Regions from separate parts of the Streptomyces sp. NPDC059255 genome, predicted to be linked through region 2. Evidence: predicted binding sites of a transcription regulator. Region 2 holds the regulator's gene; each other region holds the start of a gene.

Region 1 (7,821 bases), on a different contig from region 2:
CAACCGCCTCGCACACTCAACGACGGTCACTCGAAAGAGTTACGGGTCTGACGACCCGGTTCGGCACTCCCCGTGAGGAGACGCACACGGAGGAGAGCGACGGAAGTCTTTCGGTACCCAATCGGAGCCATGCCCCATTTAGCGGCTTTTCTTCCCTTTTGCTGGTGTCTGTAGCTAGATTCGCAATGAGTCATATTTACATCTACTTACATAGTAGATGTACGGTCGGGAGCACCGGAGCGGGCACGCGCCGGGCTCGTACCCGGCGTCCAAGCGGCGCGTATCCGCCTCAGCACGGTTTCAAGGGGACATGAGCAATGGCAGATTTCTCCCGCCTTCCCGGACCGAACGCAGATCTGTGGGACTGGCAGCTGCTCGCCGCCTGCCGCGGTGTGGACAGTTCGCTCTTCTTCCACCCGGAGGGGGAACGGGGCGCGGCACGAAGCGCGCGTGAGAACTCGGCGAAAGAGGTGTGCATGCGGTGCCCGGTCCGCGCGGAGTGCGCGGCCCACGCGCTGGCGGTACGGGAGCCGTACGGAGTGTGGGGCGGGCTGACGGAGGACGAGCGGGAAGAGCTGATGGGACGGGCCCGCACCCGGCTGATCACGGCACACTCCGCCCCGTCGGGCTCCGGGCCGGGGCAGGCCGGAGGGGCCGGGCCGGGAAGCCATCAGCAGGGTGATTGAACGCAGCCTCCACCCAAAGGAAGAAACGTTCCTGCACGCCTCTCGTACCCGTGCGGGGCAGTGCTACGAGGCGCGCGCCTCAAGAAGGCTCACGGCGCACCGTGCGCGTCAGTGTGCCGCCGCGCGCGTGAGCTGTTCGAGCGTGGCCGCGACCGCCGGGACCCGTGCCAGGTCCGGCAGCGTGAGCGCGACGACCTCCCGTTCCACGGGCGGCTCGACCGTCGGCGCCCGCACCCCGTCCGTACGGACCGACCGCATCGCCGGCCCCGGCGGCATCGCCGCCCCGAGCCCCGCGGCGACCAGCCCGATCACGGCCGGATAGTCGTCGGTCGCGAAGTCGATCCTGGGCGTGAACCCCGCCGCCCCGCACGCGTCGACGAGTTGGCTACGACAGCGCGGGCACCCCGCGATCCACGCTTCCCCCGCGAGTTCGCCGAGCGCGGCCCGGCCGGCCTCCGCGAGCCGTGCCCCCTACCCGGCCCGCGCGCAGCCCGGCGATGGCGGCCGTCTCCTCCTCCGCGGCGGTGAGCCCGGCACTGATACCGCCCCATGATGAGTGGATCACTTGAGCCGGGGTGACTAGCGTGGCGCCATGAAGCTTCTGACCGTGAATGTGGGACGGCCGAAGTCCGTGGAGTACACGGATGCGCCCGGCGGTTTCACGGGTATCGACAAGCGCCCGGCGGAGGGGCCCGTCCGGGTGGCCGACCCGGGCCCCAAGGGCGAGGGGGCGAGCGGGCTCTCCGGTGACGCGGTCTGCGACCTGCGCCATCACGGCGGCAGCGACCAGGCGGTGTACGCGTTCGCGCGGGAGGATCTCGACCACTGGGAGCGGGAGTTGGGGCGGACGCTCCCCAACGGCAGTTTCGGTGAGAATCTCACGACGTCGGGCCTCGACATGACGGAGGCGCTGATCGGGGAGCGCTGGCGGATCGGTTCCGAGGTGGTGCTGGAGGCGACGAGCGGGCGGATCCCGTGCCGTACGTTCCAGGCGTGGCTGGGCGAGGCGGGCTGGGTCAGGCGCTTCACGCGGCAGGCGGTGACGGGCGCGTATCTGCGGGTCATCACTCCGGGGGAGATCCGCGCGGGTGACCCGATCGAGGTGGTCCACCGGCCGGACCACGAGGTGACGGTGGCCCTGGCGTTCCGGGCGAGTACGACGGAGCGGGAGCTGCTGCCGCGCGTCCTCGCCGCCGGGGAGGCGCTGCACGGGGAGGAGTTGCGGGCCGCGCGGGCGTATGTGGCGAAGCACGGCGGTCTCGTGTAGGCCCTGCCGTCCGGCTCGGGCGGGCCCGGCATGACCCGGACGAGAGGCCCCATGCCCCGCCGGGGCCCGGGCCGCCCTGGCACAGGCATTACCGTGCGCGTATGACGACTGCTCTGATTACGGGCTCGACGGCGGGCATCGGCGCCGCCTTCGCGCGGCGGCTGGCGGCGGACGGGCACAATCTCGTGCTCGTGGCCCGCGACACCGAGCGCCTGCGGGACCAGGCGACGGAACTGCACGATCTGCACGGCATCGAGGCCGAGGTGCTCACCGCCGACCTGTCCACGGACGCCGGGATCGAGGCGGTGGAGAAGCGGCTCTCGGACCGCATTCACGCGGTGGACCTGCTGGTCAACAACGCGGGCTTCGGCAGCAAGGGCCGTTTCCTCGACGTGTCGATGGAGGACGAGCTGACGATGCTGAAGGTGCACTGCGAGGCGGTGCTGCGGCTGACGTCGGCCGGTGTCTCGGGGATGCGGACGCGCGGGCGGGGCGGGGTCGTCAATGTGGCGTCGGTCGCCGCGTTCCTGCCGCGGGGGACGTACGGCGCCTCGAAGGCGTGGGTCGTGCAGTTCACCCAGGGCGCGGCGCGGGATCTGGCCGGCACGGGGGTGCGGCTGATGGCGCTGTGCCCCGGTTTCACGCGGACCGAGTTCCATGACCGGGCCGGGATGGGCACGGACAACATCCCGGGGTGGATGTGGCTGGACGCGGACAAGCTGGTGGCGGCCGCGCTGGCGGACCTGGCGCGCGGGAAGACCGTGTCCGTACCGGATCCGCGGTACAAGGCGCTGATGGGCGCGGCGAAACTGGCCCCGCGCGGGCTGCTCGGCGGGATCACCTCGAAGGCGGGGCGCAAGTACGGCCCGCAGTGACATGGCACCACGGCGACAGCCGGGCCCGGCGCCCCTCCAGGGGGTACCGGGCCCGGCTGCTTGTCACCTCAGGTCCGTTCTCACCACGGCCCGCGCCCGGGGAATCCCCGCGACGGGCGACCGCCTCCGCGAAAGCGGCGGCGGTCAAGCCGCAGAGGACGTCAGTGGCTGTGGCCGTGGCCGCCGTGGCCCGCGTCGGCCTCGTCCTCGGCCGGCTTCTCGACGACCAGGGTCTCGGTCGTGAGCAGCAGCGCGGCGATGGACGCGGCGTTCTCCAGGGCGGAGCGCGTGACCTTGACCGGGTCGATGACGCCGGCCTTCACCAGGTCGACGTACTCGCCGGTGGAGGCGTTGAAGCCGTGGCCCTTGTCCAGGTCCGCCACCTTCGAGGTGATGACGTAGCCCTCAAGGCCGGCGTTCTCGGCGATCCAGCGCAGCGGCTCGACGACGGCGCGGCGGACGACCGCGACACCGGTGGCCTCGTCGCCCTCCTTGCCGAGGTTGCCCTCCAGCACCTTGGCGGCGTGCACCAGAGCGGAGCCACCACCGGAGACGATGCCCTCCTCGACCGCGGCGCGGGTCGCGGAGATGGCGTCCTCCAGGCGGTGCTTCTTCTCCTTCAGCTCCACCTCGGTGGCGGCGCCGACGCGGATCACGCACACGCCGCCGGCCAGCTTCGCGAGGCGCTCCTGGAGCTTCTCGCGGTCCCAGTCGGAGTCCGTGGACTCGATCTCGGCCTTGATCTGGTTGACGCGGCCGGTGATCTCGTCGGCGGCACCCGCACCGTCGACGATGGTCGTGTCGTCCTTGGTGACGGTGACGCGGCGGGCGGAGCCCAGCACGTCCAGACCGGCCTGGTCGAGCTTGAGGCCGACCTCCTCGGCGATGACGGTCGCACCGGTGAGGGTGGCGATGTCGCCGAGCATGGCCTTGCGGCGGTCACCGAAGCCGGGGGCCTTGACCGCGACGGCGTTGAACGTGCCGCGGATCTTGTTGACGACGAGAGTGGAGAGCGCCTCGCCCTCGACATCCTCGGCGATGATCAGCAGCGGCTTGGAGCTGCCGCCCTGGATGACCTTCTCCAGCAGCGGGAGCAGGTCCTGGATCGAACCGATCTTGCCCTGGTGGATCAGGATGTACGGGTCGTCGAGGACGGCCTCCATACGCTCCTGGTCGGTCACCATGTACGGGGACAGGTAGCCCTTGTCGAAGGCCATGCCCTCGGTGAAGTCCAGCTCCAGACCGAAGGTGTTGGACTCCTCGACGGTGATGACACCGTCCTTGCCGACCTTGTCCATCGCCTCGGCGATGAGCTCGCCGACCTGCTCGTCCTGCGCGGAGAGCGCGGCGACGGCGGCGATGTCGGACTTGTCGTCGATCGGGCGGGCGGTCGCGAGCAGCTCGTCGGAGACGGCCTTGACCGCGGCGTCGATGCCCTTCTTCAGGGAGGCCGGGGAAGCACCCGCGGCGACGTTGCGCAGACCCTCGCGGACCAGCGCCTGCGCCAGCACGGTGGCGGTGGTGGTGCCGTCACCCGCGATGTCGTTGGTCTTGGTCGCCACCTCCTTCACGAGCTGGGCGCCGAGGTTCTCGTACGGGTCGTCGAGCTCGACCTCGCGGGCGATCGTGACGCCGTCGTTGGTGATGGTGGGGGCGCCGAACTTCTTGTCGATGACGACGTTGCGGCCCTTGGGGCCGATCGTCACCTTCACCGTGTCGGCAAGCTTGTTGACGCCGCGCTCGAGGGCGCGACGGGCGTCCTCGTCGAACTTCAGGATCTTCGCCATGGGAGCTTCTCTGTCCTCTCAAATGAGCTGCGCCCCTGTCCACCCGGCATTCGCAGGGGGGCCAGGGGCGCAGCTCAAAAGCAAAAGTAAATCTTCGGTGAGTTACTTCTCGATGATCGCGAGCACGTCGCGAGCCGAGAGGACGAGGTACTCCTCGCCGCTGTACTTCACCTCGGTGCCGCCGTACTTGCTGTACAGAACGACATCGCCGACGGAAACGTCGAGCGGGAGCCGCTCGCCGTTCTCGAAACGGCCCGGGCCCACAGCCAGGACGACGCCCTCCTGGGGCTTCTCCTTGGCGGTGTCCGGGATAACCAGGCCAGAGGCCGTGGTCTGCTCGGCGTCGAGCGGCTGGACCACAATGCGGTCCTCGAGCGGCTTGATGGCAACCTTGGTGCTGGCGGTCGTCACGATCCGACCTCCCCCTTCGGAGATCTCACGGGGTTAACTGTCTGAGGGTGGCGACCAGATGGACCCGTCGTCGCGGGTGCCGGATCCGTCAGTCGCGCTTTGGCACTCTCCAGTGGGGAGTGCCAGGCCTGAGACTATGACCGCGATTAGCACTCGGTCAAGCGGAGTGCCAATACGGACGGTCGCGGCGTGAGCCCCCGAGGGGGAAACGCAAGCGGAGAGGGCATGGTTCCGGACGCGAGTTCGGGCGCGGTCAGCGCGTGTCGGGCGTGTCGGGCGCCCTGCGCGCGCCGGGTGCGTCAGGCGGCGTGTCGGGTGCGCGGGACGGCGTGCCGGGTACGCCACCGGCCGCCCCACGGGCCGGGCGGGCCGGCCCCCGGCACTTCGCGGTCCGCTTCCCCGTCCACCGCTTCCCCGCCCGCCCCGGCGGCGCGGACCGCCCGCAGCTCCGGCGTACGACGACGGCACGCGAGACGGGCTCCGGAACCGCCACGCGCGGAATACCGGGGACACCGGAGATTCCGGGGACACCGGCGATTCCGGGGACACCGGCGACACCGGGGACACCGGCGACACCGGGTCCCCGTGAGACTCCCGCGATCGGCGGGGCCTGCCACGCCCGCGGGCCGACCCGCTGCGCCGCCTTGCGCCCGAGCCGTTCGATGGGGTCCACCGACTGCGCGCAGCCGACGGTGAGGAGGGCACCGGCCGCCAGCACTCCGGCCAGCAGCCGGTGCCCGGGTCTCATACGTAGTCTTCCAGCCTGGCCACGGCGTATCCCTTGTCCGTGATCACCTTCATCGCGTGCCGGATCATGTCGGGCATCGTGCCCTTCCAGTCCTCGCGGCCGCGGAAGTGCGTGAGGACGATGTCGCCGGGGTGCAGGTCCCGGTCCCATTCGCGCCACTCCATGTGGTCGGGGTACGCCTCGGCCGTCCAGAGCGGCACGGCCCGCACCCCGCAGGTCTTGGCGGCGCGCAGCGTGTCGTGGTTGTAGTTGCCGTACGGCGGCCGGAAGAGCGTGGGGCGCTTCCCGTACCGCTTGCCCAGCCTGTCCTGCTGGTCGCAGATCTCCGTGCGCTGCTCCTCGTAGGAGAGCCCGGGCAGGTAGGGGTGGTTGAGCGTGTGGTTCTGGATGGTGACCCCGCGGTCCTGCATCTGCTTGAAGTAGCCGTAGTTGTCGTTGATGACGTAGTCGCTGAGGAAGGCGGTGTACGGGATCTTCAGCTCGGTCATCATCCGCAGCAGCTCGGGGTCCTTCTCCGAACCGTCGTCCATCGTCAGGAAGACGACCCGGTCCTTGACCGGGACGGTGGTGAAGACGGGCGGCAGGTTCTCGCCCTCCGCCTCGTCCTCGATCTCGAAGCCCTTGCGGTTGGTGATCTCCGGCTTGACGGCGGGCGCGGGGGGCGCGGCCAGGGGCGTACTGGCGAGTCCCCACTTCTTCGCCGCGACGGCGCGCGCGGCCTGTGTACGGCGCGTCTGCTCGGCGTACGAGAGCGTCCCCGCGCCGCCCTCCTGCTGCCCGCCGGGCGCGCCGGAGGCCACCTGGCCGTGCTCGCCGTGCTCGCCGTGTTCGCGATGTTCACCGTGTTCGCCCTGTTCGCCGGGCCGGCCCTGCCCGGCGGAGGCGGAGTGCCCCGGGTCACCGGTCCCGGAGGCGCAGCCCGAGCCGATCGCGGCGACGAGCAGCGTCGCCAGGGCGGCCACGCACCGCTTGCCGCGCCGCCGGGACGCCCGGAGGTTCCGGGGCGCCTCCGAGGTGACCCGTACCCCTACCACTTCCTTTTGTTCTTTTTGTCTTACTAGCTGCATGGCGCCGCATCCTGTCAGCGCCCGGCGGCTCCGCCCGGCCGACACCGCCGCCCGGCGCGCACCATCCCCCGCCTGGCCCACAATGGACCGGGTGACCGACCGCGCCCCCGCCTCCCCTTCTCTCGCGCCGCTGCTCTCCGCCGAGGGCCAGGCCCTCCTCGCCGAGCTGCGCGACCACGACCCGGCCGGCGAACTCGCGCTCGCGACCCGGCTGCGCCGCGACCACCCCGCCGAGCTGGTCTCCGCGGCGCTGGCCCAGGCGCGGCTGCGCCAGCGCGCGGTGGCGAAGTTCGGCGCGACGGACGCGTACCGCATGTACTTCACGCCGAACGGCGTCGAACAGGCCACGCGCGGCTCCGTCGCCGCCTACCGGGCGGCCAGGTTCCGCACCCTCGCGGCGACGACGGGCGGGGACGCGCCCCGGGTCACCGACCTCTGCTGCGGCATCGGCGGCGACGCGATCGAACTGGCGCGGGCGGGCTTCGCCGTCTCCGCCGTCGATCTCGACCCGCTGACCTGCGAGATGGCCCGTACGAACGTACGCACCCTGGCCCCCGGCGCCCCGCCCGTGACCGTGACGCGCGCGGACGTCCTGGAGTACGACCTGACCGGCGCCGGCACCCTCTTCATCGACCCGGCGCGGCGCGGCGGCCGGGGCAGGATCTTCGATCCGGAGGCGTACTCGCCGCCGCTTTCCTGGGCGGTGGAGGCGGTACGGCGGGTGGGCGCGGGCGCGATCAAGATCGCGCCGGGCATTCCGCACGAGCTGGTCCCGGACGACTTCGAGGCGGAGTGGATCTCGGACGGCGGCGACGTCAAGGAGGCGGTGCTCTGGCACGCCGGGCAGCGAACACCGCAACCTCCCACCCCCTCCGCACCCGTCGCCCCCGTCACACCTGGCCTCCGCCGCGCCACCCTCCTCTCCCCCCGCACGACCACCGGCTCCCCCACCGCCCCCATCACCCTCGCGGGACGCGGCC
Region 2 (7,821 bases):
CCGGCGCGCGGTGCACGAATTCGCGGAGACGCCGCCGGGGGACGACCTGGCGCTGCTGGTGCTCCAGGCGGAGTGACACGGAGCGGTACGGGCCGGGGATTCGGGGCGCGCCCCGAATCCCCGGCCCACAGCGCCCCACAGCGCGCCGCTCGCCCCGGCCCGTACCGCCCCCGCCTCCGGTTCGTAACCGCTTCCGGCCCGCGCGTCCCGCCGGGTCCGTCCCGTACGGGACACTGGGGGCATGCCTTCCGCACTGCCCGACGGCGACCCCATGCCCGAGACCGGCGCGCTGCCCCGGCACGCCCTGGCGGGCGCGGCGGACCGGCCGCTCGGCTTCTACCTGCACGTTCCGTACTGCGCGACCCGCTGCGGCTACTGCGACTTCAACACCTACACGGCGACCGAGCTGCGCGGCTCCGGCGGCGTGCTGGCCTCCCGCGACAACTACGCCGACACCCTCGCCGACGAGGTCAGGCTGGCCAGGAAGGTCCTCGGCGACGACCCGCGCCGGGTCCGTACGGTCTTCGTCGGCGGCGGCACTCCGACCCTGCTCGCCGCCGGGGACCTCGTACGGATGCTGGGGACGGTCCGCGACGAGTTCGGTCTCGCGGACGACGCCGAGATCACCACGGAGGCGAACCCGGAGTCCGTGGACCCGGCGTACCTCGCCGCCCTGCGCGAAGGCGGCTTCAACCGGATCTCCTTCGGCATGCAGAGCGCCAAGCAGCACGTCCTGAAGGTCCTCGACCGTACGCACACCCCGGGCCGCCCCGAGGCGTGCGTCGCGGAGGCCCGCGCCGCCGGGTTCGAGCACGTCAACCTCGACCTGATCTACGGCACACCGGGGGAGACCGACGCCGACTGGCGCGACACCCTCGCGGCGGCGGTGGGCGCGGGCCCCGACCACATCTCGGCGTACGCGCTGATCGTCGAGGAGGGCACCGGGCTCGCCCGCCGGATCCGGCGCGGCGAGGTGCCCATGACGGACGACGACGAGCACGCGGACCGCTACCTCATCGCGGACCGGGTGCTCGCGGAGGCGGGCTTCTCCTGGTACGAGGTGTCCAACTGGGCCACCACGGAGCAGGCGCGCTGCCTCCACAACGAGCTGTACTGGCGCGGTGCGGACTGGTGGGGCGCGGGCCCCGGCGCCCACAGCCACGTCGGCGGTGTGCGCTGGTGGAACGTGAAGCACCCCGGCGCGTACGCCCAGGCCCTCGCGGAGGGCCGCTCCCCGGGCGCGGGCCGCGAACTCCTCACCGACGAGGACCGCAGGGTGGAGCGCGTCCTGCTGGAACTGCGCCTGGCCGACGGCTGCCCCCTGTCCCTCCTCCGCCCGGCCGGCCTGACCGCCGCCGCCCGCGCCCTCTCCGAAGGACTGCTCGCGCGGGAGCCGTACGAGACGGGTCGCGCGGTGCTGACGCTGAAGGGCCGCCTCTTGGCGGACGCCGTCGTCAGGGACCTGGTGGACTGATCACCCGCCAGGGTGAACCGCTGCGGATTGCGGATTGCGGGTGCGGATCGCGGGCGCGGCCGCTCAGGCCGCCCCGCCCCAGCCGTTCAGGCCGCCCCGCCGACCGTGACGAAGTCGATCAGCTCCTCCACCCGGCCCAGCAGCGCCGGCTCCAGGTCCCGGTAGGAGTGCACGCGGGACAGGATCGCCTGCCACGCCGCCCCCGTGTTCGCGGGCCAGCCCAGCGCCTCGCACACGCCCGTCTTCCAGTCCTCGCCCCTCGGCACCTTCGGCCAGGCCCCGATGCCCACCGAGGACGGCTTCACCGCCTCCCAGACGTCGATGTACGGGTGGCCCAGCACCAAGACGTCCGCGACATCCGCGCCGCCCGCCGCCGCCGCGATACGGGACTCCTTCGAGCCGGGCACGAGATGGTCGACCAGCACGCCGAGCCGCGCGTCCGGCGTGGGGCCGAACTCCGCCACCACCGCAGGGAGATCGTCGATACCGCCCAGGTACTCCACGACCACGCCCTCGATGCGCAGATCGTCGCCCCAGACCTTCTCCACCAGCTCCGCGTCGTGCCGCCCCTCCACATAGATCCGGCCCGCCCTGGCCACCCGCGCCCGGGCGCCCGGCACCGCGACCGAGCCCGAGGCCGTACGGGCCGGGGCGGCCGGACGCGCGGCGCCCCCGCCCGGGCCGCCCGGCCGAGGGCGGACCAGCGTCACCGGCCGGCCCTCCAGCAGGAAGCCGCGCGCCACCATCGGGAAGACCCGGTGCTTGCCGAACCGGTCCTCCAGCGTGACCGTCGGCCCCTCGGCGGTCTTCTCGCAGCGGATCACCGCACCGCAGAAGCCCGTCGTCACCTCCTCGACCACCAGATCGGGTTCGGCGGGGACCTCCGGCGCGGGCGTGGACTTCTTCCACGGGGGCGTCAGATCGGGGCTGTAGCTGCGCATGCGCACGACGATATGCGGGGGTCGCCCGCCGGGCTACGCGGGCGGCCCCGACCCGCCGAACCGCGCCGCCAGCGCGTCCCGTTGCGCCCGTACGAACGCCGCGTCCACCACCGCCCCGTGCCCCGGTACGTACACCGCCCCGTCCCCGCCGCCCAGCGCCAGCAGCCGGTCCAGGGCGGCGGGCCAGCGCGCCGGGACCGCGTCGGGGCCCGCCTGAGGCTCGCCCGACTCCTCCACCAGGTCCCCGCAGAAGACCACCGCCGGGGCGCCGGGAGGCTCCCCGCCCGCCTCCGCCCCCGGCACCAGCAGCGCCAGGTCGTGCGCGGTGTGCCCCGGGCCGACGTTCGCCAGCAGCACCCGCCGCCCGCCGCCCAGGTCCAGCGTCAGCTCCCCGCACACCGCGTGCCCCGGCCGTACCAGCAGGTCCACCGCCTCGGCCGCCTCCGCCTCCGCGACACCCTCCCGCACAGCCTCCTCGTAGAGGCTCCCGGCGGGGCGGCCCGCGCCGCCCCCGGACAGCAGCTCCGCCGTCCCCACCGCCCCGTAGACCGCCACCCCGGAGAACGCCGCCGCCCCGAGCACATGATCGAAATGCGGATGGCTGAATGCGACATGCGTCACGCGCCGGCCGCCGAGCAGCGCCCGCGTCTGCGCCCGGAGTTCGGCGCCCTCCCGCAGCGTCGACCCCGTGTCGTAGAGCAGCGCGCCCCGCTCCCCGGCCACCAGACCGACGGTCGCGTCCCACCCCGGCAGGCGTCTGCGGCCCACTCCGGGGGCCAGCCGCTCCCACCCGTACTCTTCCCAACGGACGTCCATACCGGGACGCTACGGGAGAGCACTGACATCCGGCGCCGGGATCCGCCCGGATCCGCCGGGTAGCCTGGTCGGCCGCTCTTGCTCGGGATACGCCTTACGGCCGTACACTGAACCGGGAGCGCTGGCACTCCGCAGGAACGAGTGCCAATGAGCGCCGCGGCGGGCGAAGGACGACGGACGACATCGGGAGGTGTGCGCCATGCTCAGCGAACGCAGACTCGAGGTGTTGCGCGCGATCGTCCAGGACTACGTCGGCACCGAGGAGCCCGTCGGCTCCAAGGCACTCACCGAGCGGCACAAACTGGGTGTCTCCCCGGCGACCGTGCGCAACGACATGGCGGTGCTGGAGGACGAGGGCTTCATCGCCCAGCCGCACACCAGCGCCGGGCGCATCCCGACCGACAAGGGCTACCGCCTCTTCGTCGACCGGCTGGCCGGGGTCAAGCCCCTGTCCCTGCCGGAGCGCCGCGCCATCCAGAACCTGCTGGACGGCGCCGTGGATCTCGACGACGTCGTGGGCCGTACGGTGCGGCTGCTCGCGCAGCTCACCCGGCAGGTGGCCGTCGTCCAGTACCCCTCGCTGACCCGTTCGACGGTGCGGCACGTGGAGCTGCTGGCGCTCGCGCCCGCCCGGCTGATGCTCGTCCTGATCACGGACACCGGACGGGTCGAGCAGCGCCTGGTCGACTGCCCCGCGCCGTTCGGCGAGACCTCTCTCGCCGATCTGCGGGCCCGGCTCAACAGCCGGATCGTCGGACGCCGCTTCACGGACGTCCCGCAACTCGTGCAGGACCTGCCCGACTCCTTCGAGCAGGAGGACCGGGGGACCGTGTCGGCGGTTCTCGCGACCCTGCTGGAAACCCTGGTCGAGGAGACCGAGGAGCGGCTGATGATCGGCGGAACCGCCAACATCACCCGCTTCGGACACGACTTTCCTCTGACCATCCGGCCGGTGCTGGAGGCGCTGGAGGAGCATGTGGTGCTCCTCAAGCTGCTCGGCGAGGCCGCGGACCCCGGCATGACCGTACGTATCGGGCACGAGAACGCCCACGAGGGCCTCAACTCCACGTCCGTCGTCGCGGTCGGCTACGGTTCGGGCGACGAGGCAGTCGCCAAACTCGGCGTGGTCGGACCGACCCGCATGGACTACCCCGGAACGATGGGAGCGGTACGCGCAGTGGCACGTTACGTCGGACAGATCCTGGCGGAGTCGTAAGTGGCCACGGACTACTACGCCGTACTCGGCGTGCGCCGCGACGCATCTCAGGACGAGATCAAGAAGGCATTCCGCAGACTCGCGCGCGAGCTGCACCCGGATGTCAATCCCGATCCCAAGACGCAAGAGCGCTTCAAGGAGATCAACGCCGCGTACGAGGTGTTGTCGGACCCGCAGAAGAAGCAGGTCTACGACCTCGGCGGCGACCCGCTGTCCTCCAACGGGGGCGGCGGCGCGGGAGGGTTCGGAGCCGGCGGCTTCGGCAACTTCTCGGACATCATGGACGCGTTCTTCGGTACGGCGTCGCAGCGCGGCCCGCGCTCGCGGACGCGGCGCGGCCAGGACGCGATGATCCGGCTGGAGATCGACCTCAACGAGGCGGCCTTCGGCACGACCAAGGACATCCAGGTCGACACGGCGATCGTCTGCACGACCTGCTCGGGCGAGGGCGCCGCGCCCGGCACCTCCGCCCAGACCTGCGACATGTGCCGCGGCCGCGGTGAGGTGTCGCAGGTCACCCGCTCCTTCCTGGGCCAGGTCATGACCTCGCGGCCCTGCCCGCAGTGCCAGGGCTTCGGTACGGTCGTGCCGACGCCCTGCCCCGAGTGCGCGGGCGACGGCCGGATCCGCTCCCGCCGTACGCTCACGGTCAAGATCCCCGCGGGCGTCGACAACGGCACCCGGATCCAGCTCGCGGGCGAGGGCGAGGTCGGCCCGGGCGGCGGCCCCGCCGGTGACCTGTACGTGGAGATCCACGAGGTCCCGCACGCGACGTTCCAGCGGCGCGGCGACGATCTGCACTGCACGGTGACGATCCCGATGACCGCGGCGGCGCTGGGCACGAAGTGCCCGCTGGAGACGCTGGACGGCGTGGAGGAGATCGACGTACGGCCCGGCACGCAGTCCGGCCAGTCGATCCCGCTGCACGGCCGCGGCATCACGCACCTCCGCGGCGGTGGCCGGGGCGACCTGATCGTCCACGTCGAGGTGATGACCCCGACGAAGATGGACCCGGAGCAGGAGCGCCTGCTGCGCGAACTGGCCCAGCTCCGCGGCGAGGAACGGCCCACGGGCCAGTTCCAGCCAGGGCAGCAGGGGTTGTTCTCGCGTCTGAAGGACGCGTTCAACGGGCGGTAGGCGGGCTTGTCCGGCCGCCCGCCCGGGGGTTTGCCCCCGGGCGGGCGCGGTCGGCCAGGGCGGCAGGGGCTGTTCTCGCCCCCGAAGGCAGCGTTCAACGGGCGGTAGGCGGGCCCTTCGAAGGTTGCCTCAACGGGCAGCGCGCGGTTCGTTCGGGCCGGGGGCCGGGGGTGGCCTCCGGACCCGGCGTCACGCCTGGTGCGGTGCCGATTCGGAGGTGCCGTGGCTGACATGGCACCATGCCTGCATGTCCTCCGCACTGACCGATCTCTGCCGGTATCCGATCGTGCAGGCCCCCATGGCGGGCGGCGCGTCCTGCCCGCAGCTCGCCTCGGCCGTCTCCGAGGCCGGAGGTCTCGGGTTCCTCGCCGCCGGCTACAAGACGGTCGACGGCATGTACGAAGAGATCAAGCAGATCCGGGGTCTCACCGGCCGGCCCTTCGGCGTCAATCTCTTCATGCCGCAGGCGCGCTACGCCGACCGCGCCGCCGTCGAGGTCTACCGTAACCAGCTCGCCGGTGAGGCCACCTGGTACGAGACCCCGCTCGGCGACCCCGAGACCGGGTGGGACGACGCGTACGAGGCCAAGCTCGCCATCCTGCTCGACGACCCGGTGCCGGTCGTCTCCTTCACCTTCGGGTGCCCGACCAGGACGACCTTCGACTCGTTCGCGGGCGTCGGTACGTACACCGTCGTCACCGTGACCACGCCCGAGGAGGCCCAGACCGCCCAGTGGTCCGGCGCCGACGCCGTCTGTGTGCAGGGCATCGAAGCCGGCGGCCACCAGGGGACTCACCGTGACGACCCCGCCACCGACGGCGCGGGCCTCGGGCTCCTCTCGCTGGTCGCACAGGTCAGGGAGGCCGTCGAGCTGCCGGTCATCGCCGCGGGCGGCCTCATGCGCGGCGGTCAGATCGCCGCCGTACTCGCGGCGGGCGCCGACGCGGCACAGCTCGGCACCGCCTTCCTGGTCTGCCCGGAGTCCGGGGCCAACGCCCTGCACAAGCAGGCCATGACCAACCCGCTCTTCGTACGGACCGAGCTGACCCGGGCGTTCTCCGGCCGCCCCGCGCGCGGGCTCGTCAACCGCTTCATGCGCGAACACGGCCCGTACGCCCCGCCCGCCTACCCCGAGGTCCACCACCTCACCTCCGGGCTGCGCAAGGCCGCCGCCAAGGTGGGCGACGCGCAGGGCATGGCCCTCTGGGCGGGCCAGGGCCACCGGATGGCGCGCGAACTGCCCGCCGGGAAGCTGGTCGAGGTCCTCGCGGGCGAACTCGACGCGACCCGCGCCTCGTTCATGCCCGGCCTGGGCAGCGCGCCGTGACCGCACCCGTCTTCGTCGTGGACGGCTTCGGCCCCGGGCACAGCGAGAGGTTCGTGCTGGACGGGCCCGAGGGGCGGCACGCCGTCTCGGTGAAGCGCATGCGGCCCGGCGAGGACGTCGTCCTGACCGACGGCACCGGCCGGTGGGCCGACTGCGTGGTGCTGGCGGCCGAGGGCAAGGACCGGCTGGTCGTCGAACTCAGCTCGGTGACGGAGGAACCGCCGGAGACCCCGCACATCACCGTCGTCCAGGCCCTGCCCAAGGGCGACCGGGGCGAACTGGCCGTCGAGACCATGACGGAGACCGGCGTCGACGCCATCGTCCCGTGGGCCGCTGCGCGCTGCGTCACCCAGTGGCGGGGCGAGCGGGGCGTGAAGGCGCTCGCCAAGTGGCGGGCCACCGCGCGCGAGGCGGGCAAGCAGTCGCGCCGGGTGCGCTTCCCCGAGGTCGCGGGCGCCATGACCACCAAGCAGGTCGCCGCGCTGCTCGCCACGGCGGACCTCGCGGCCGTCCTGCACGAGGACCGGGAGGCGGACAGCGCCGCGCTGGCCACCGCCGAACTGCCGGGAACGGGCTCGATCGTGCTGGTGGTGGGCCCCGAAGGGGGCGTGTCGCCGGAGGAGTTGACGGCCTTCGCGGCGGTGGGGGCGCGGCCGTACCGGCTGGGCCCCAGCGTGCTGCGCACCTCCACCGCGGGCACGGCGGCCACGGCGCTGCTGATGGGCCGTACGGGCCGCTGGTCCTGACCGTACTCCGTCAGAAGTGCGGTACCCCGTGGGCGGATTGTCAGTGCTGCTCCGTAGGGTGGCGCCATGTCCCACGAGTCGCCTCTGATCCACAGTCTGCGGACCGCCGTGGCCGCGGCCCCCGACGACGTCCCCCTCCGGGTCCACCTGGCGGGGCTGCTGCT
Region 3 (7,821 bases), on a different contig from region 2:
AGCCGGTCGGCGCCGAGCAGGCCCAGCAGCAGCCGCTCCGCGATGTCGTCGGGCAGCAGCCGGAAGTACTCCGGCGGCGCCCACGGGGTGTGTGAGAAGTGCCCGATCCTGAGGTCGGGGCGGAGCGCCCGGAGCATCCCCGGGACCAGCGCCAGGTGGTAGTCCTGCACGAGGACCGCCGCGCCCTCGGCCGCCTCCTGCGCCAGCGCCTCGGCGAAGGCGCGGTTGTACGTCTCGTACGCCGCCCACCGCTCGCGGAACTCCGGGCCGAAGGACGGCTCCAGGGGGGTCTGGTAGAGCATGTGGTGGACGAACCAGAGCGTGGAGTTGGCGACGTCGTTGTACGCGGCGGCGTACACCTCGGGCTCGATGCCCAGCATCCGTACCCGCTGCCCGCCCGTGTCGGCCGGGTCGAGGCGGCCCTCCGTGCGCCGCACGGCCTCCCGGTCGCCCTCGCCGAGCGCCGCGCACACCCAGAGGGCGTCGTCGTCCGAGCCGATGGCCGACAGCCCCGACACCAGTCCGCCGCCGCCGCGCCGGGCCTCCAGCGTCCCGTCGTCGCGCCGCGTGTACGAGACGGGGCCGCGGTTGGAGGCCACGAGGACACGGGCGGGCGCGGGGGTGCCGGAAGCTTCTGACGGCTCGGTAACCATGTCGCGAAACCTAGCCCGTCCCGGAAACGCTCAAACGTACGGCTCGTGTGACGTACCCGGCCCCGGGAGCCTCCCCCGCTCGGAAGCCGCCCGGAGGCCGCCCGGAGGGCACCCGGCGGGCTCTCTAGTCGCGCCTCCCGCGCGCGGCGGCCAGCGCGACCACCCCCGCGCCCGTCAGCGCGAACGCCATCCCGCCCAGCAGCCACAGCCGCTCGGCCGTGGTGCCGACCTGTGCCAGCACCACCCACGTGAGTTCCGAAGCCCCCGAAAACGTGCGATTCATTCCCATGAGGGAGCAATGTAGGCAAATAGTGAGATGATCCGACGTTACGCCGCGCGTCCGGCCGTGTACTCCGCGATCTCCCGCATCGGCGGGCGCTCCTCCGTGTCCACCGTGTGCGTCCGCGGTACGAAGCCGTCCTCACCCCGCTCGAACTGCGTCAGCAGCGGCCGTACGAGATGGCCCCGCTGGAGCCGCAGCTGCGCCGTACGGTAGATCGCCGCGGCCATCCGCCCCAGCGCCCGGTCGTCCTGGTGGCGGTGGAGCCGTACGCCCACGTCCACCTGGGCCAGCGCGTCGAGCCCCACCGTGTGCAGCGCGTCCACCAGCAGGCCCAGCTCCACGCCGTACCCCACCGGGAAGGGCAGCCGCTCCAGCAGCGAGCGGCGCGCCGCGTACTCCCCGCCCAGCGGCTGGACGAAGCCCGCCAGCCGGGGCCAGTGCAGGTTGAGCAGCGGGCGCGCCACCAGCTCGGTCACCCGCCCGCCCTGGCCGGCCTCCGGCGCCGGCCCCTGGCGCAGCGGGCGGTCGTACATCGCCTTCACGAACTGCACCTCGGGCTCGGTGAGCAGCGGGCCCACGATCCCCGAGACGAAGTCCGGCGAGAACTCCCGCAGATCGGCGTCGACGAAGCACACGATGTCACCGCGCGTCACCAGCAGCGACCGCCACAGCACCTCGCCCTTGCCGGGCAGCGCGGGCAGCCGCGGCAGGATCGTGTCCCGGTGGACGACCCGCGCGCCCGCCGCCGCGGCGACCTCGGCCGTACGGTCGGCGGAGCCGGAGTCGATCACCACCAGCTCGTCGACCAGCCGGACCCGCTCCATCAGCTCGCGCCGGATGACGGCGACTATCGCGCCGACCGTCTCCTGCTCGTCGAGCGCCGGCAGGACCACGCTCACCGTGGCGCCGCGTGCCGCCTTCGCCGCCAGGAGCCGGTCGAGCGTACGGTCCCCCGCCGACCAGGAACGCCTGGTCAGCCAGTGCTCCACCTCTTCCAGCACGTTCGGTACTCCCTGCGCGCGTTCTCTGTCAGGTGCGTGATGTCTCATGGCTCGTACGTCGGCACGCACGCCGGCGTACATGCCGCAACGTGATCCATCTCGCGGTGCGGACGACTATCTCAACCCTCCGCCCCTTCGGTTACAGTCTTGAACAACGCGAATGACCACGGCATGCCGGGGTCAGCACGTGAACAAACACACCGGACCAAGGCTCCGGCGTCATAGCGCTCATCCAGAGGGACTGAGGGAACGGCCCGTTGAAGTCCCGGCAACCCTCCCGCCGACCATGAGGTCACGGTGGGGAAGGTGCCAATTCCGTCTTGTGGCGAAGTACGTCGCGAGGAAGATGAGGAGAAAGGGCCTCGCCATCATGGCTGTGCAGACCGTCCGGAGCGGTACCGACGCGACCGTCGACCTCGGACCCGCCGCCGCGCTCTCGTGCCGCGAATGCGGAGAGCGTTTCGACCTCGGCCCCATCTTCGCCTGTGCGAGCTGTTTCGGGCCGCTCGAAGTCGCGTACGACCTGCCGAGCGGGGACCCCGAAGAGCTGAAGAAGCGCATCGCCGAGGGCCCGGACAACATCTGGCGGTACGCGCCGCTGCTGCCCGTCCCCGCGGACGTCGCCTCGAAGCCCAACATCAACCCGGGTTTCACGAAGCTGGTCAAGGCCGACAACCTCGCCCGTGAGCTGGGCATCACCGGCTCGCTCCACATCAAGGACGACTCCGGCAACCCGACGCACTCCTTCAAGGACCGCGTCGTCGCCATCGCCGTCGAGGCCGCGCGCGCCTTCGGCTTCACCACCCTCTCCTGCTCCTCCACCGGCAACCTCGCGGGCGCCGTCGGCGCCGCGGCGGCCCGCGCCGGTTTCCGCTCCTGCGTGTTCATCCCGCACGACCTGGAGCAGGGCAAGGTCGTCATGGCCGCGGTGTACGGCGGCGACCTGGTCGGCATCGAGGGCAACTACGACGACGTCAACCGCTTCTGCTCCGAGCTCATCGGCGACCCGCTGGGCGAGGGCTGGGGCTTCGTCAACGTCAACCTGCGGCCGTACTACGGAGAGGGCTCCAAGACCCTCGCGTACGAGATCTGCGAGCAGCTCGGCTGGCGGCTGCCGGACCAGATCGTCATCCCGATCGCCTCCGGATCGCAGCTCACGAAGATCGACAAGGGGCTCCAGGAGCTGATCAGGCTGGGGCTCGTCGAGGACCGCCCCTACAAGATCTTCGGCGCCCAGGCCGAGGGCTGCTCGCCGGTCTCCACCGCCTTCAAGGCCGGGCACGACGTCGTACGGCCGCAGAAGCCGGACACCATCGCCAAGTCCCTGGCGATCGGCAACCCGGCCGACGGACCGTACGTCCTGGACATCGCCCGGCGCACCGGCGGCGCGGTGGAGGACGTGAACGACGAGCAGATCGTCGACGCGATCAAGCTGCTGGCGCGCACCGAGGGCATCTTCGCCGAGACCGCGGGCGGGGTGACCGTCGGCGTGACGAAGAAGCTCATCGAGGCCGGCGTCCTCGACCCGGCCCTCACCACGGTCGTCCTCAACACCGGTGACGGGCTCAAGACGCTGGACGCCGTGGCGCCGACGACCGGTCCGACGGCGACGATCCGCCCGAGCCTCGACGCGTTCCGCGAAGCCGGTCTTGCCGCGAGCTGATCACGCGGCCAAGCTGACCCCGCTGACGAACCGAGTGATCCGTCAGGCCGATCACCCGCTCCGACTCCGACTTCGCAGAAAGGTCCCATCATGAGCGTCAAGGTCCGTATCCCCACCATCCTCCGCACCTACACCGCCGGCCAGGCCGAAGTCCCCGCGGAGGGCGCGAACCTCTCCGAGGTCATCCAGTCCCTGGAGACGAGCCACCCGGGCATCGCCGCGCGCGTCCTGGACGACGAGGGCAAGCTGCGCCGCTTCGTGAACGTGTACGTGAACGACGACGACGTCCGCTTCGAGCAGGGCCTGGAGACGGCCACCCCGGCGGGCGCGGGCATCTCCATCATCCCGGCGGTCGCCGGAGGCTGACACAGCCGCGCTCCGTAAGGGAAACGGTCCTCTCCGCGACAGAAGCGGAGGGGGCCGTTCTACATGGTTGAGCACGGTAGAGTAAGGGAACGCCCCGCCGTCGCCCGCTCCCAACGCGAGCGAGAACGCGACAACATGAGGGCAAAGTCCTGGCGCCGTATGTGGTGTACGTACCCTTTGCCCGGCCCGACTTGCCCCGGAACGCAGTGGATTCAGCACTATGCGTGTTCGGCCATGCCCAGATTTCTCGTCCGATTGACCTGTTGCAGAGGGCAGTTGGGCAGATACATTCAGCCGCGGTCGACGCGTTCCGGCGCGAAGTGTGGCCCCGTCCAAGGGCCAGTAATAGGGGAGTTGGCATGGCTCAGGGCACCGTCAAGTGGTTCAACGCGGAGAAGGGCTACGGCTTCATCGCGGTCGACGGTGGTGCGGATGTATTCGTCCACTACAGCGCGATCCAGATGGACGGTTACCGCACCCTTGAAGAAGGTCAGCGAGTGGAGTTCGAGATCTCGCAGGGCCAGAAGGGTCCGCAGGCGGACATGGTCAAGCTCGCCGTCTGATCCCGGCGCGATCGGCCACCGACGCACTCACGTACGCAGTCAGTACGCACTCTGCACCCACTCACGCATGAGGGGCCCGTATCCCGCACCGGGATACGGGCCCCTCATGCGTGTCCCCTCGGCTCCGGTCGGCTCCGGGGGCGAAGTCCTCAGGCCCTTGCGCCCACCCGCCACCCCTCGATGACCCCTGTAGGCGCTTGCACTCTCATGGGTCGAGTGCTAATTATTGGCGTTAGCACTCTGCGAGTGAGAGTGACAACTTAAGGACCGGGTCGGTGAGGCCCGAAGAGTCGGTGGGGCAAGGAACCAGCGACTCTCAGGCCGTCCGTCGCGGGCGCCAGCGCGGTCCGGAGCAATCCTTCCCCAAGCTCTCAACTGCGTTCGAGCAGGGGAGACCCCATCCGTCCGGGAGGACCACTTCACATGGCCAAGATCATCGCGTTCGACGAGGAGGCACGGCGCGGTCTCGAGCGCGGGATGAACCAGCTCGCCGACGCCGTCAAGGTCACCCTTGGTCCCAAGGGCCGCAACGTCGTCCTCGAGAAGAAGTGGGGCGCCCCCACGATCACCAACGATGGTGTTTCCATCGCCAAGGAGATCGAGCTCGAGGACCCGTACGAGAAGATCGGCGCCGAGCTGGTCAAGGAAGTCGCCAAGAAGACGGACGACGTCGCCGGTGACGGTACGACCACCGCGACCGTCCTCGCCCAGGCGCTCGTCCGCGAGGGCCTGCGCAACGTGGCGGCCGGCGCCAACCCGATGGCCCTCAAGCGCGGCATCGAGAAGGCCGTCGAGGCCGTCTCCGGCGCCCTGCTGGAGCAGGCCAAGGACGTGGAGACCAAGGAGCAGATCGCTTCGACGGCCTCCATCTCCGCCGCTGACACGCAGATCGGCGAGCTCATCGCCGAGGCGATGGACAAGGTCGGCAAGGAAGGCGTCATCACCGTCGAGGAGTCGCAGACCTTCGGACTTGAGCTTGAGCTCACCGAGGGCATGCGCTTCGACAAGGGCTACATCTCGGCGTACTTCGCCACGGACATGGAGCGTATGGAGGCGTCGCTCGACGACCCGTACATCCTGATCGCCAACTCCAAGATCGGCAGCGTGAAGGACCTCCTTCCCCTGCTGGAGAAGGTCATCCAGTCCGGCAAGTCGCTGCTGATCATCGCCGAGGACGTCGAGGGCGAGGCCCTGTCGACCCTGGTCGTCAACAAGCTCAAGGGCACCTTCAAGTCCGTCGCCGTCAAGGCTCCGGGCTTCGGTGACCGCCGCAAGGCGATGCTGAACGACATCGCCATCCTCACCGGCGGCACGGTCATCTCCGAGGAGGTCGGCCTCAAGCTGGAGAACGCCGGTCTCGACCTGCTCGGCCGCGCCCGCAACGTCGTCATCACCAAGGACGAGACGACCATCGTCGACGGTGGCGGCGACAGCGACCAGGTCGCGGGACGGGTCAGCCAGATCCGCGCCGAGATCGAGAACAGCGACTCGGACTACGACCGCGAGAAGCTCCAGGAGCGCCTCGCGAAGCTGGCCGGCGGCGTAGCCGTCATCAAGGCCGGCGCCGCGACCGAGGTCGAGCTCAAGGAGCGCAAGCACCGCATCGAGGACGCGGTGCGCAACGCCAAGGCCGCCGTCGAGGAGGGCATCGTCGCCGGTGGTGGCGTGGCTCTGCTCCAGGCTGCCTCGGTCTTCGAGAAGCTCGAGCTGACGGGCGACGAGGCGACCGGCGCGCAGGCCGTCAAGCTCGCGCTGGAGGCTCCGCTCAAGCAGATCGCCGTCAACGCTGGTCTTGAGGGCGGCGTCGTCGTCGAGAAGGTCCGCAACCTGACGGTCGGTCACGGCCTGAACGCCGCGACCGGCGAGTACGTCGACATGATCGCCGAGGGCATCATCGACCCGGCGAAGGTCACGCGTTCCGCGCTGCAGAACGCCGCGTCCATCGCCGCGCTGTTCCTCACCACCGAGGCCGTCATCGCCGACAAGCCGGAGAAGGCCGGCGCGGCCCCGGCCGGCGGCGGCATGCCGGGCGGTGACATGGACTTCTGATCCACCCGAGGCCGCCCGGACGCCCGCCGCGTCCGGTCGGCCGACCGGTTGATCGACCGTCCTGAACCGAGGGCGGCACCTCTTGGACCCGACCGGGCCGAAGAGGTGCCGCCCTCGGTGTTTTCCGCGTCAGCTCACGGCGTCAGCTCACCGCGGCGGCGAACATGCCGACCTCGTACGAGCCGCCCCGCTGGTGCACGATCACGGCGAGCCGGTTGGCCGCGTTGATCAGGGCGACCAGGGAGACCAACGCGGCGGTCTGGTCGTCGTCGTAGTGCTCGCGCACCCGCGCCCAGGTCTCGTCGGACACGCCCTGGTGGGCGTCGGCGAGCCGGGTGCCCTCCTCGGCGAGCGCCAGCGCGGCCTGCTCGGCCTCGGTGAACACGGTGGACTCGCGCCAGGCGGCGACCAGGCTGAGCCGGACCGCGGTCTCACCGGCCGCCGCGGCCTCCTTGGTGTGCATGTCGATGCAGTGCCCGCAGCCGTTGATCTGGCTGGCGCGCAGCGACACCAGCTCCTGCGTGGCGGCCGGCAGCGACGACTGGTGGATCACCAGGGCGGCACCGGCGAACCGCTTGGCGAACTTGCCGGCGACCGGGTTCTCGAACAGATTGAATCGGGCGTCCATCACAGGATCCTCACTCGTGGTGTTGCACTGGATGAACACGAGATGCCGGCGGCCCGCCCCCTGTGACAGGACGGCCATGTGACGTACGCCACCGCTCGCGGGTGTCACAGAGCCGCGGGGACCGGCGTCTTGTGCGCGGGGCACCCGTCCGGAGCGAACAGGCAGGAGCAGCCGGTGAGGAACGAGCACGGCGAGCACGGCGGCCACGGCGAGCACGGCCGGCCGGGGGAGCAGGGGGAGCAGGGGGAGCAGGGGGAGCAGGGGGAACCGGCGGACGGGCGGCGCGCGGATCCCGCCACCGAAGCGTTCGTCGCCCATCGCAACCTGCTCTTCACCGTCGCCTACGAGATGCTCGGCTCCGCCGCCGACGCGGAGGACGTCCTCCAGGAGACCTGGCTGCGCTGGGCGGGCGTCGACCCCGGCACGGTGCGGGAGCCGCGCGCGTATCTGGTCCGGATCACCACCCGTCAGGCGCTGAGCCGGCTGCGTACGCTCGGCCGCCGCAAGGAGTCCTACGTCGGCACCTGGCTGCCCGAGCCGCTGCTCACCGCGCCCGACGTGGCCGAGGACGTCGAGCTGGCCGACAGCGTCTCGATGGCGATGCTGCTGGTGATG

What was found. The regulator HrcA, encoded in region 2, represses chaperone genes, less so after heat shock. The targets are predictions, from matches to a motif close to TTNGCACTCNGNNNNNCNGAGTGCNAA.
Region 1: groES (co-chaperone GroES) is a predicted target of HrcA. The motif match lies at 5,173-5,199, and genes of this name have one in related genera.
Region 3: groL (chaperonin GroEL) is a predicted target of HrcA. The motif match lies at 4,762-4,788, and genes of this name have one in related genera.

Annotation. Positions count from the first base shown of each region.
Region 1 is NZ_JBHYZP010000006.1:218,758-226,578, reverse strand. Features, by position in the region: gene ACFXKG_RS11470 (WhiB family transcriptional regulator) at 318-686, shown strand; partial or broken gene ACFXKG_RS11465 (LysR substrate-binding domain-containing protein) at 795-1,157, opposite strand; gene ACFXKG_RS11460 (MOSC domain-containing protein) at 1,279-1,953, shown strand; gene ACFXKG_RS11455 (SDR family oxidoreductase) at 2,055-2,828, shown strand; gene groL (chaperonin GroEL) at 2,990-4,615, opposite strand; gene groES (co-chaperone GroES) at 4,718-5,026, opposite strand; gene ACFXKG_RS11440 (hypothetical protein) at 5,280-5,774, opposite strand; gene ACFXKG_RS11435 (polysaccharide deacetylase family protein) at 5,771-6,841, opposite strand; gene ACFXKG_RS11430 (SAM-dependent methyltransferase) at 6,924-7,821, shown strand, end outside.
Region 2 is NZ_JBHYZP010000015.1:82,135-89,955, forward strand. Features, by position in the region: gene ACFXKG_RS19240 (SpoIIE family protein phosphatase) at 1-76, shown strand, start outside; gene hemW (radical SAM family heme chaperone HemW) at 242-1,474, shown strand; gene ACFXKG_RS19250 (DUF3097 domain-containing protein) at 1,561-2,415, opposite strand; gene ACFXKG_RS19255 (MBL fold metallo-hydrolase) at 2,449-3,231, opposite strand; gene hrcA (heat-inducible transcriptional repressor HrcA) at 3,431-4,447, shown strand; gene dnaJ (molecular chaperone DnaJ) at 4,448-5,584, shown strand; gene ACFXKG_RS19270 (nitronate monooxygenase) at 5,832-6,911, shown strand; gene ACFXKG_RS19275 (16S rRNA (uracil(1498)-N(3))-methyltransferase) at 6,908-7,657, shown strand; gene ACFXKG_RS19280 (tetratricopeptide repeat protein) at 7,724-7,821, shown strand, end outside.
Region 3 is NZ_JBHYZP010000009.1:49,102-56,922, forward strand. Features, by position in the region: gene ACFXKG_RS14010 (trehalose-6-phosphate synthase) at 1-653, opposite strand, end outside; gene ACFXKG_RS14015 (hypothetical protein) at 778-936, opposite strand; gene ACFXKG_RS14020 (glucosyl-3-phosphoglycerate synthase) at 981-1,937, opposite strand; SAM riboswitch class I at 2,163-2,290, shown strand; gene thrC (threonine synthase) at 2,308-3,600, shown strand; gene ACFXKG_RS14030 (MoaD/ThiS family protein) at 3,691-3,966, shown strand; gene ACFXKG_RS14035 (cold-shock protein) at 4,326-4,529, shown strand; gene groL (chaperonin GroEL) at 4,953-6,578, shown strand; gene ACFXKG_RS14045 (carboxymuconolactone decarboxylase family protein) at 6,721-7,206, opposite strand; gene ACFXKG_RS14050 (RNA polymerase sigma-70 factor) at 7,381-7,821, shown strand, end outside.